One region of the Mesorhizobium sp. M2E.F.Ca.ET.209.01.1.1 genome, then DNA from elsewhere that is predicted to be linked to it. Evidence: predicted binding sites of a transcription regulator. Region 1 holds the regulator's gene; the other holds the start of a gene.
What was found. The regulator PhoB, encoded in region 1, activates phosphate uptake and scavenging genes when phosphate is short. The targets are predictions, from matches to a motif close to TGTCATNNANCTGTCAT.
Positions count from the first base shown of each region.

Region 2: EN852_RS32390 (YdcH family protein) is a predicted target of PhoB. The motif match lies at 1,815-1,831, and genes of this name have one in related genera.

Region 1 covers NZ_SADP02000012.1:27,246-31,538, forward strand. The annotation lists gene pstA (phosphate ABC transporter permease PstA) at 1-372, shown strand, start outside; gene pstB (phosphate ABC transporter ATP-binding protein PstB) at 369-1,172, shown strand; gene phoU (phosphate signaling complex protein PhoU) at 1,193-1,900, shown strand; gene phoB (phosphate regulon transcriptional regulator PhoB) at 1,918-2,607, shown strand; gene EN852_RS40905 (DUF1127 domain-containing protein) at 2,734-2,991, opposite strand; gene EN852_RS21440 (winged helix-turn-helix domain-containing protein) at 3,102-4,293, shown strand, end outside.
Region 2 covers NZ_SADP02000031.1:43,173-47,465, forward strand. The annotation lists gene ispG (flavodoxin-dependent (E)-4-hydroxy-3-methylbut-2-enyl-diphosphate synthase) at 62-1,312, opposite strand; gene EN852_RS32390 (YdcH family protein) at 1,566-1,745, opposite strand; gene EN852_RS32395 (DUF465 domain-containing protein) at 1,987-2,190, shown strand; gene EN852_RS32400 (IclR family transcriptional regulator) at 2,215-3,015, opposite strand; gene EN852_RS32405 (transporter substrate-binding domain-containing protein) at 3,180-4,010, shown strand; gene EN852_RS32410 (amino acid ABC transporter permease) at 4,128-4,293, shown strand, end outside.

The DNA.
Region 1 (4,293 bases):
GACATGCTGAACCTCGTGCCCAATGCGCTGCGCGAGGCGGGCACGGCAATCGGCGCGCCGCGCTGGGTGGTTATCCGTTCGGTCGCCTACCGCGCCGCGATGTCGGGCATCGTCACCGGCATCCTGCTGGCGATCGCCCGCATCTCCGGCGAGACGGCGCCGCTTCTCTTCACCGCGCTCAACAACCAGTTCTGGTCGAGCAATCTCAATGCTCCGATGGCCAGCCTGCCGGTGACCATCTTCCAGTTCGCTCTCAGCCCCTACGAGGAATGGCAGCAACTGGCCTGGACGGGCGCTCTCATAATCACCCTGACGGTTCTCGGGCTGAGCATCTTCGCCCGCAGCCTGACCGGACGCAGAGAGGACAGATGAAACCGATGTTGTCCACCGACCTGAACGTAGCCGACACGACCGTCGAGAAGGCCAAGATCGAGGTCAAAGGCCTCAACTTCTACTATGGCCAGTCCAAGGCGCTGAAGGACATCAACCTGTCCCTGCCGGAGCGCAGCGTGACCGCATTCATCGGGCCGTCGGGCTGCGGAAAGTCGACGCTGCTGCGCGTCCTTAACCGCATCTACGAGCTCTATCCGAAGCAGACCGCCGAGGGCCAGGTGCTGCTCGACGGCAAGAACATCCTCGACCGCTCGCAGGACCTCAACCTGCTGCGCACCAAGATCGGCATGGTGTTCCAGAAGCCGACGCCGTTCCCGATGTCGATCTACGAAAACATCGCCTTCGGCGTCAGGCTCTATGAGAAGATCAGCAAGGCCGAGATGGACAACCGCGTCGAGTCGGCGCTGAAGCGCGCCGCGCTGTGGAACGAGGTCAAGGACAAGCTCAACGCCAGCGGCCAGAGCCTGTCGGGCGGCCAGCAGCAGCGCCTGTGCATCGCCCGCACCGTCGCGGTGAAGCCGGAGGTCATCCTGCTCGACGAACCGGCCTCGGCGCTCGATCCGCTGTCGACGGCCAAGATCGAGGAGCTGATCGACGAATTGCAGGCCGACTACACGATCGTCATCGTCACCCACAACATGCAGCAGGCGGCGCGCGTGTCGCGGCAGACGGCGTTCATGTATCTCGGCGAGCTGGTGGAGTTCGACCGGACCGAGAAGATCTTCACCTCGCCGCGTGAGAAGCGCACGCAGGACTACATCACCGGCCGCTTCGGCTGAGTTCATACGAGGACATCATCATGGCCGAACATACCGTTGCCTCGTTCGACGAGGATCTGAGGCAGATCAGCCGGCTGATCAACGACATGGGCGACCTGGCCGGTTCGATGGTTGGCGCCGCGACCAGGGCTCTGCTGGAGACCGACAATGCGCTGGCGCAGCGCGTCGTCTCCGACGACACCATCATGGACGCGCGCCAGCGCGAGCTCGACGACCGCGCGATCACGCTGATCGCCAAGCGGCAGCCGATGGCGGACGATCTTCGCCACGTGGTCGGCTCGATCCGCATGGCGGGCGATCTCGAACGCATCGGCGATCTTGCCAAGAACATCGCCAAGCGCGTCGGCTCGGTCGGCATCAGCGCCGCGCCGCGCGACCTCACACATTCGATCGATTCCATGGCGCAGCTGGTGCTGATCCAGGTCCAGGCGGTAGTCCAGGAATACACGGTGGGCGATGCTTCGGCGCTGGCCAAGCTGCGCAACGACGACGAGCGCATCGACGTCAAATACACCTCCGTGTTCCGCGAACTCCTGACCTACATGATGGAAGATCCGCGCAACATCACCGCTTGCACGCATCTTCTGTTCTGCGCCAAGAATCTCGAGCGCATCGGCGACCATGTGACCAACATCGCCGAGAACGCCTATTATGTGCTGACCGGCATGCAATTGCCCGCCAACCGTCCCAAGCAGGACGAGACGGCAATGTCGGCGCCGGCGGCCTGACGGAAAAGGTTACCCCGATGATCGCGCCACGCATCATGGTGGTGGAGGACGAGGAGCCGCTGGGGGTGCTGCTCCGCTACAACCTCGAATCCGAGGGTTACCAGGTTGAAGTGGTGACCCGCGGCGACGAGGCCGAAATCCGCCTGCAGGAAAACGTTCCCGACCTGCTCGTGCTCGACTGGATGGTGCCGGCGGTTTCCGGCATCGAGCTTTGCCGGCGCCTGAGGATGCGGCCCGAGACCGAGCGGCTGCCGATCATCATGCTGACCGCGCGCGGCGAGGAAAGCGATCGGGTTCGAGGTTTGTCCACCGGCGCCGACGACTATCTGGTCAAGCCGTTCTCGACGCCGGAATTCATGGCGCGCGTCAAGGCGCTGCTGCGCCGCGCCAAGCCGGAGGTGCTGTCCAGCGTGCTCAAGGTCGGCGACATCGTGCTCGACCGCGAATCGCACCGCGTCTACCGCAAGAAGAGCGAGATCAGGCTCGGCCCGACCGAGTTCCGGCTGCTCGAATTCATGATGCGGCATCCCGGCCGCGTGTTCTCGCGCAGCCAGCTGCTCGACAATGTCTGGGGCGAGACGATCTATATCGACGAGCGCACGGTGGACGTTCATGTCGGACGCCTGCGCAAGGCCGTCAACAACGGCCGCATGCCCGATGTCATCCGCACCATTCGTGGCGCGGGGTATGCGATCAGGGAAGACTAGGCTAGAGCCCCGCCATCCCGATGGATCGAAATCATGTTCGAGGGGCAGAACTCAATAGCAGGCGGTTGCCGATGCCGCAGTAGTGGCGATGCGGGGGGATGTGCATGAGGCCCGGCTCGCCTGGCCTCAAGCCTTCCTCCGGCTTTCCCGCAGGCGCTTCACCGTGGCATCGACGATCGGGCCGATGTCACTGCGATCGATACCCACATCCTCGAGATAGTGGTCGTTGAGCCTAGTCAGTTCCTCGATCGCGGCGATCCGGAATACTTCATCCTGGCACCAGCCCACCAGTTTGCCGAGAACGCGCCCGACACCAGAAGAGGACCAGCGACGCCAGGCATGCGGCCTTGCGTATGGCGGCAGGGACTTCACACTAGTTGTCACGTCGAACCTCCCGGAAATGTTTATGCAGTCTCTGCCTTCTCCGGCGGAAAGACCTGAAATGCTCCTGAAAGAGTTCGGAAAAGTTTCCGAAGTCGAGTAGATTTCGGCCCATGGTGACGATCCACCGAATGGGACCGTTCCGTCTCGATACCGAGACGGGAATCGTGTTTCGAAATGCCGAGCCCCTCGCATTGGGACAGCGAGCGGTTGCACTCCTGCGCGTGCTGGTGGAGCGAGCGGGCGCACCCGTCTCCAAGGCTGCGCTGATGGATGCCGGATGGTCCGGTCTCGCCGTTGAAGAAAGCAATCTAACTGCCCAGATCGCGGCACTCCGCCGGGTGTTCGGGGAAGAACCCGGCGGCGAGCGCTGGATCGAGACGCTCCCGCGCCGCGGCTACCGATTCGTCGGACCGATGATCGCGATAAGGAACCCGCCCCAAGAGGAAGGAACGGAGGTGAAGCCGGCGCTCCCCGAAGCGCCCTCCCTCGCCGTTCTGCCCTTCGTCAACATGAGCGGCGACCCCGAGCAGGAATACTTCAGCGACGGCATCACCGAGGACATCATCACCGACCTGTCGAAGGTCTCTACGCTCAACGTTCTGTCGCGCCACACCACGTTCACGTTCAAGGGCAAGGCTGTCGAGATAGGGCAGTTGGCGCAGCGGCTGAAGATTCGATACGTCGTCGAAGGCAGCGTGCGCAAGGCTGGCGGGCGGGTGCGGATCACGGCGCAGCTGATCGACGCAAGCAAGGACAGCCAGGTCTGGGGCGAGCGCTATGACCGCGAACTGAAAGACATCTTTGCGCTGCAAGACGAAATCGCGCAGGCCATCGTGGCGGCGCTGAAGATCAGGCTGCTGCCGGCCGAAAAGACGGCGATCGAGAGCCGCTCAACGCAAGACCCGAAGGCCTATCAGCTCTATCTCCTGGGTCGGCACTACCTCACGCAGCAGGGAGCGAGAAGCTTGGAGATCGCCGTTCGCTTCTGCCGGCAGGCGTTGGAGATCGATCCTGATTACGCCCGCGCCTGGGCTGTGGTCGCCCTCTGCCAAGCGTTCCTGCATTTCGGGGGATCGGAGGAGTCAGGCTTATCAGCCGCCGAAAAGGCGCTCGCGCTGGATGCGACATTGGCCGAGGCTCATGCCGCCAGGGCGCGGGCACTGGCCGCGCTGGGACGCAACGATGAGGCGCTGGCGGCCCATGAGGAATCGCTACGCCTTGAACCGGACTCGTTTGAGGTGCGAGTTAACTTTGGCCTGACCTGCCTTTACCTCGGCCGCTACGAAGACGCCATCGAGCATT
Region 2 (4,293 bases), on a different contig from region 1:
GAGCACCGGAAGCACAGAAGACGCCTTCAGGTGGCCGCCGAAGTGGATTTTCGGCATGGGCTCATTCGGCCGCGGCTTTGCCGTGTCCGTACCGCTGCTCGATATAGTCGCTGACCATCTTCTCAAAATCCTGCGCGATGGACGGACCGCGCAGCGTCGCCGCCTTCTTGCCGTCGATGAAGACAGGCGCGGTCGGCGTCTCGCCTGTGCCGGGCAAGGATATGCCGATATCGGCATGCTTGGATTCGCCGGGGCCGTTGACGATGCAGCCCATCACCGCGACCTTGAGGTTCTCGACGCCGGGATATTTCTCGCGCCAGACCGGCATGTTCTTGCGAATATCGGCCTGGATGCTCTGGGCGAGTTCCTGGAACACGGTGGATGTCGTGCGGCCGCAGCCGGGGCAGGCGGCGACGATCGGCACAAACTGCCGGAAGCCCATGGTCTGCAAGAGTTCCTGCGACACCTGCACTTCGCGGGTGCGGTCGCCATTCGGCTCCGGCGTCAGCGAGATGCGGATCGTGTCGCCGATGCCCTGCTGCAGCAGGATGCCCATCGCCGCGGAAGAGGCGACAATGCCCTTGGTGCCCATGCCGGCTTCGGTGAGACCCAGGTGCAGTGCATGGTCGGAGCGGGTGGCGAGCTCGGTGTAGACGGCGATCAGATCCTGCACGCCGCTGACCTTGGCCGACAGGATGATCTTGTCGCGGCCAAGCCCGATCTCTTCCGCCATCTCGGCCGACAGGATGGCCGACTGGACGATCGCCTCGCGGGTCACTTCCTGCGCGGTGAGCGGCGAGCCCTTCGCCTGGTTGTCGTCCATCAGCCGGGTCAAAAGCTCCTGGTCGAGCGAGCCCCAGTTGACGCCGATGCGCACCGGCTTGTCGTGTTTGATCGCCATTTCGACGATCGCCGCGAACTGGCGGTCCTTCTTGTCCTTGAAGCCGACATTGCCGGGATTGATGCGGTATTTCGCCAGCGCCTCGGCGCAGGCCGGGTGATCGGCGAGGAGCTTGTGGCCGATATAATGAAAATCGCCGACCAGCGGCACATCGATGCCGAGCCGCAACAGCCTCTCGTGGATGCGCGGGACCGCCGCCGCGCTCTCGTCGCGGTCGACGGTGATGCGCACGATTTCCGAGCCGGCGCGATGCAGCGCCGCGACCTGGGCGACGGTCTGGTCGACATCGGCCGTGTCGGTGTTGGTCATCGACTGCACGACGACGGGCGCGCCGCCGCCGACGATCACACCGCCGACCGAAACGCCGACCGACGTCCGGCGCGGAAAGGGAGAGGAAAAATATCCGGTCATGCCGGCCGCCCTCATCTGAAAGTTCCGGGCATGAGGTGGCGGAGCAAAGATGGCTTGTCAATGGCAAGTAGCCGCAAGGCCGGCAAATCGACGGCCCGCGATCGGCGACCGCAGGTGGCCCACGCAACCCTCGGGCTACAAGATCCGCGCTAAAACGGTCGGCTGATTCAGTTAAAGGCAACAGGCCGGTGGCATGTCTTGCCACCGGTAGGTTGGCACCGCGGCGGGTGCGGTGATGTTGCCTAGGCTATGTTCAGTGTGCTGTGGGGCTTCCCTTCAGCTTTTCAATCTCGTCCTTGATTGCCAGCTTGCGTCGCTTGAGATTCACGATTTCGAGGTCGTCCACCGAAGGATGGTTCATCGCGTCGATAAGCTCACGCTCGATGTCACCGTGTTTCCGCTGCAACTCATCAAGATGGGATGCAAGAGACATGATTGGTTCTCCCTTTCATGGTTTCCTCGATTGCAGCCGTCGCAGGCACGTCCACCGCAGGTTGAGACTGTGACGGCACAATGACACTTTGCCACCAACCGATCTCGATGTCGAATGACACGTGGTAGCATTCCACGACAAAGTGAAATGTGATAAGGGCTGCGCGCCGGTCACAGACAGAAACCCGACCGGCCCCGCCCAGGCAGCCCGATTGGGCGACGCATACGCAAAACGGTAGATAATGTCCGAACAGGAACAGGCTGAAATACGCCTCGAATATTCCCGGCTCAAACAGGAACACGCCGATTTCGACGCCGCCATCAACGCGATGATCGCCACCGGCTGTGACCCGCTTCAGATCCAGCGCATGAAGAAGAAGAAGCTGATGCTGAAAGACCGGCTGTCGGCGCTGGAAGACCGCATCATTCCCGACATCATCGCCTGAGCGGACAGCTTCCGCGCTCGCCGTCTACGAGATCGAAAGCCGGGCGGCGCGCTCGCGCAGCAGCGCGACCAGTTCGTCAGTCCGCGCGTCCGATGTGTCGATCGGCACCACAAGGCACATCGTCGCCTCGACCTTGCCAGGCGCCGAGAACACGGGCGCTGCCAGGCATTTGGTGTAGGCATCGACCAGGCCCGACGTGACGCAATAGCCGGTGACGCGGGCCTTGCCGATGTCGTCGATGAAGTTGTCGAGCTCGATCTTGCGGCCGTCCGGCAGCACGAGATCGTCTTCCGTGACCATCGCCTCGATTCGGCTGCGATCAAAACCGGCCAGCAGCAACCGGCCCGAAGCAGTCCATGGCAGCGGGATCTGCAGGCCGGTGGCCGAGCTGATGCGGAATGGCCTCGTGCCCGGGCTGGAATGGATGATGGTGTATCGGCCGCTCTGCAGCATGCAGAGTTCCGACGTCTCGCCGGTCTCGCGTGACAGCGTGTCGACCTCCTGGCGGCCGCGCCTGAGCAGGTCGTTGCCGCGCATATAGGCCATGCCATAGAGATAGAGCTTCTTGCCAAAATAGACGCGATTGCCGTCGCCGGCCATTTCCAGGAGTCCCGCTTCGACCAACTCGCGCACCAGCGTGTAGGTGGTAGAGCGCGGCGCATTCAGCCCTTTGGCCAGCTCGCCGATGCCGATTGCGCGCTGGTTGGCGTGCAGGAATTCCAGGATGTTCAAGACCCTGTTGAGGCCCTTCTCGCGCGAGCCGGCCGGCCGCTCCTCCTGCGGGGCTTCCGCCGCCCAGCCGCTCATCGTTTCACCATCTTGCATTGTCGCTTCCTGATGCTAGTATCTGTCTTGTACAGGATACACACGTCTCTTGTAAGAGACAATCGCTGATTGCGATGCGTATTTCTGCTGCATTGGGGAACACACCATCAAAGGAGGTCGCCGTGAACGACACATCCGGCAGACGTGATTTTCTGAAACTGGGAATGGCGGGGCTGGCCACGGCCGGCGCACTCACCGCCATCAGCGCCGAGAAGGCCGCCGCGCAAGCCGCGTCCGACAGCGTGCTGCGCACCGCGCTCGACCGCGGCAAGCTGATCGTCGGCACCGGCAGCACCAACGCGCCGTGGCATTTCGAGAACGACGCCGGCGAATTGGTCGGCATGGACATCACCATGGGCCGCATCCTCGCCAAGGGCCTCTTCGACGACCCGACCAAAGTCGAGTTCGTCACCCAGGACCCGGCGCAGCGCATCCCGAACGTGACGACCAACAAGGTCGACATCACCATCCAGTTCATGACCATGACCGCGCAGCGCTCGCAGCTGATCCATTTCTCGCGGCCCTACTATGTGGAGGGTGTGGCGCTGCTGACGCTGCCCGGCTCCGAAAACAAGACATTCGACAAGCTCTTGGCCAATGGCGCCAACACCCGCGTTTCGATCCTGCAGAATGTCGATGCCGAAAGCTCGGTGCATTTCGCCTTGCCGCAGGCTCAGGTGCTGCAGATCGATACCCAGGCGAACGTGCTGCAAGCGCTGGAATCCAAGCGAGCCGACGCCGCGGCCGTCGATCTGTCGACCGTGCGCTGGCTCGCCTCGCGCAACCCGGACAAATATTTCGATGCCGGCAAGAGCTGGTACTCGATGCTCTACGGCGCCGCCGTCCGGCAAGGCGACCTCGATTGGCTGACCTTCGTCAACCAGACCTTCACTATCGCCATGTTCGGCCACGAGACGGCGCTCTACGATGCCGCCTTCAAGGAATATTTCGGCCAGGAGCCGCCGCCGCGCCATCCAGGCTTCCCGGTCATCTGACCTGGCCATACGACCAAGCCGGCGGAAGGGCGCGCGCTCTTCCGCCTGTTTTTCCTCGACATCGGCCACGCCGATGACGAACCTGTGTTCGTCACCGCGAGCCATTGAGACGGATGCATGGGCTACACGCTCAATTTCAACCTGATCTGGCGGCATTTCGACAAGCTGTGGGGCGGCTTGCTGCTCAGCCTCGAGCTCGCCGTGATCTCGATCGCCATCGGCATCGTCATCGGGCTGGTGCTGGCGGTCTGGTACGTCTCGGCCGGGCGCGTCGTGCGCACGA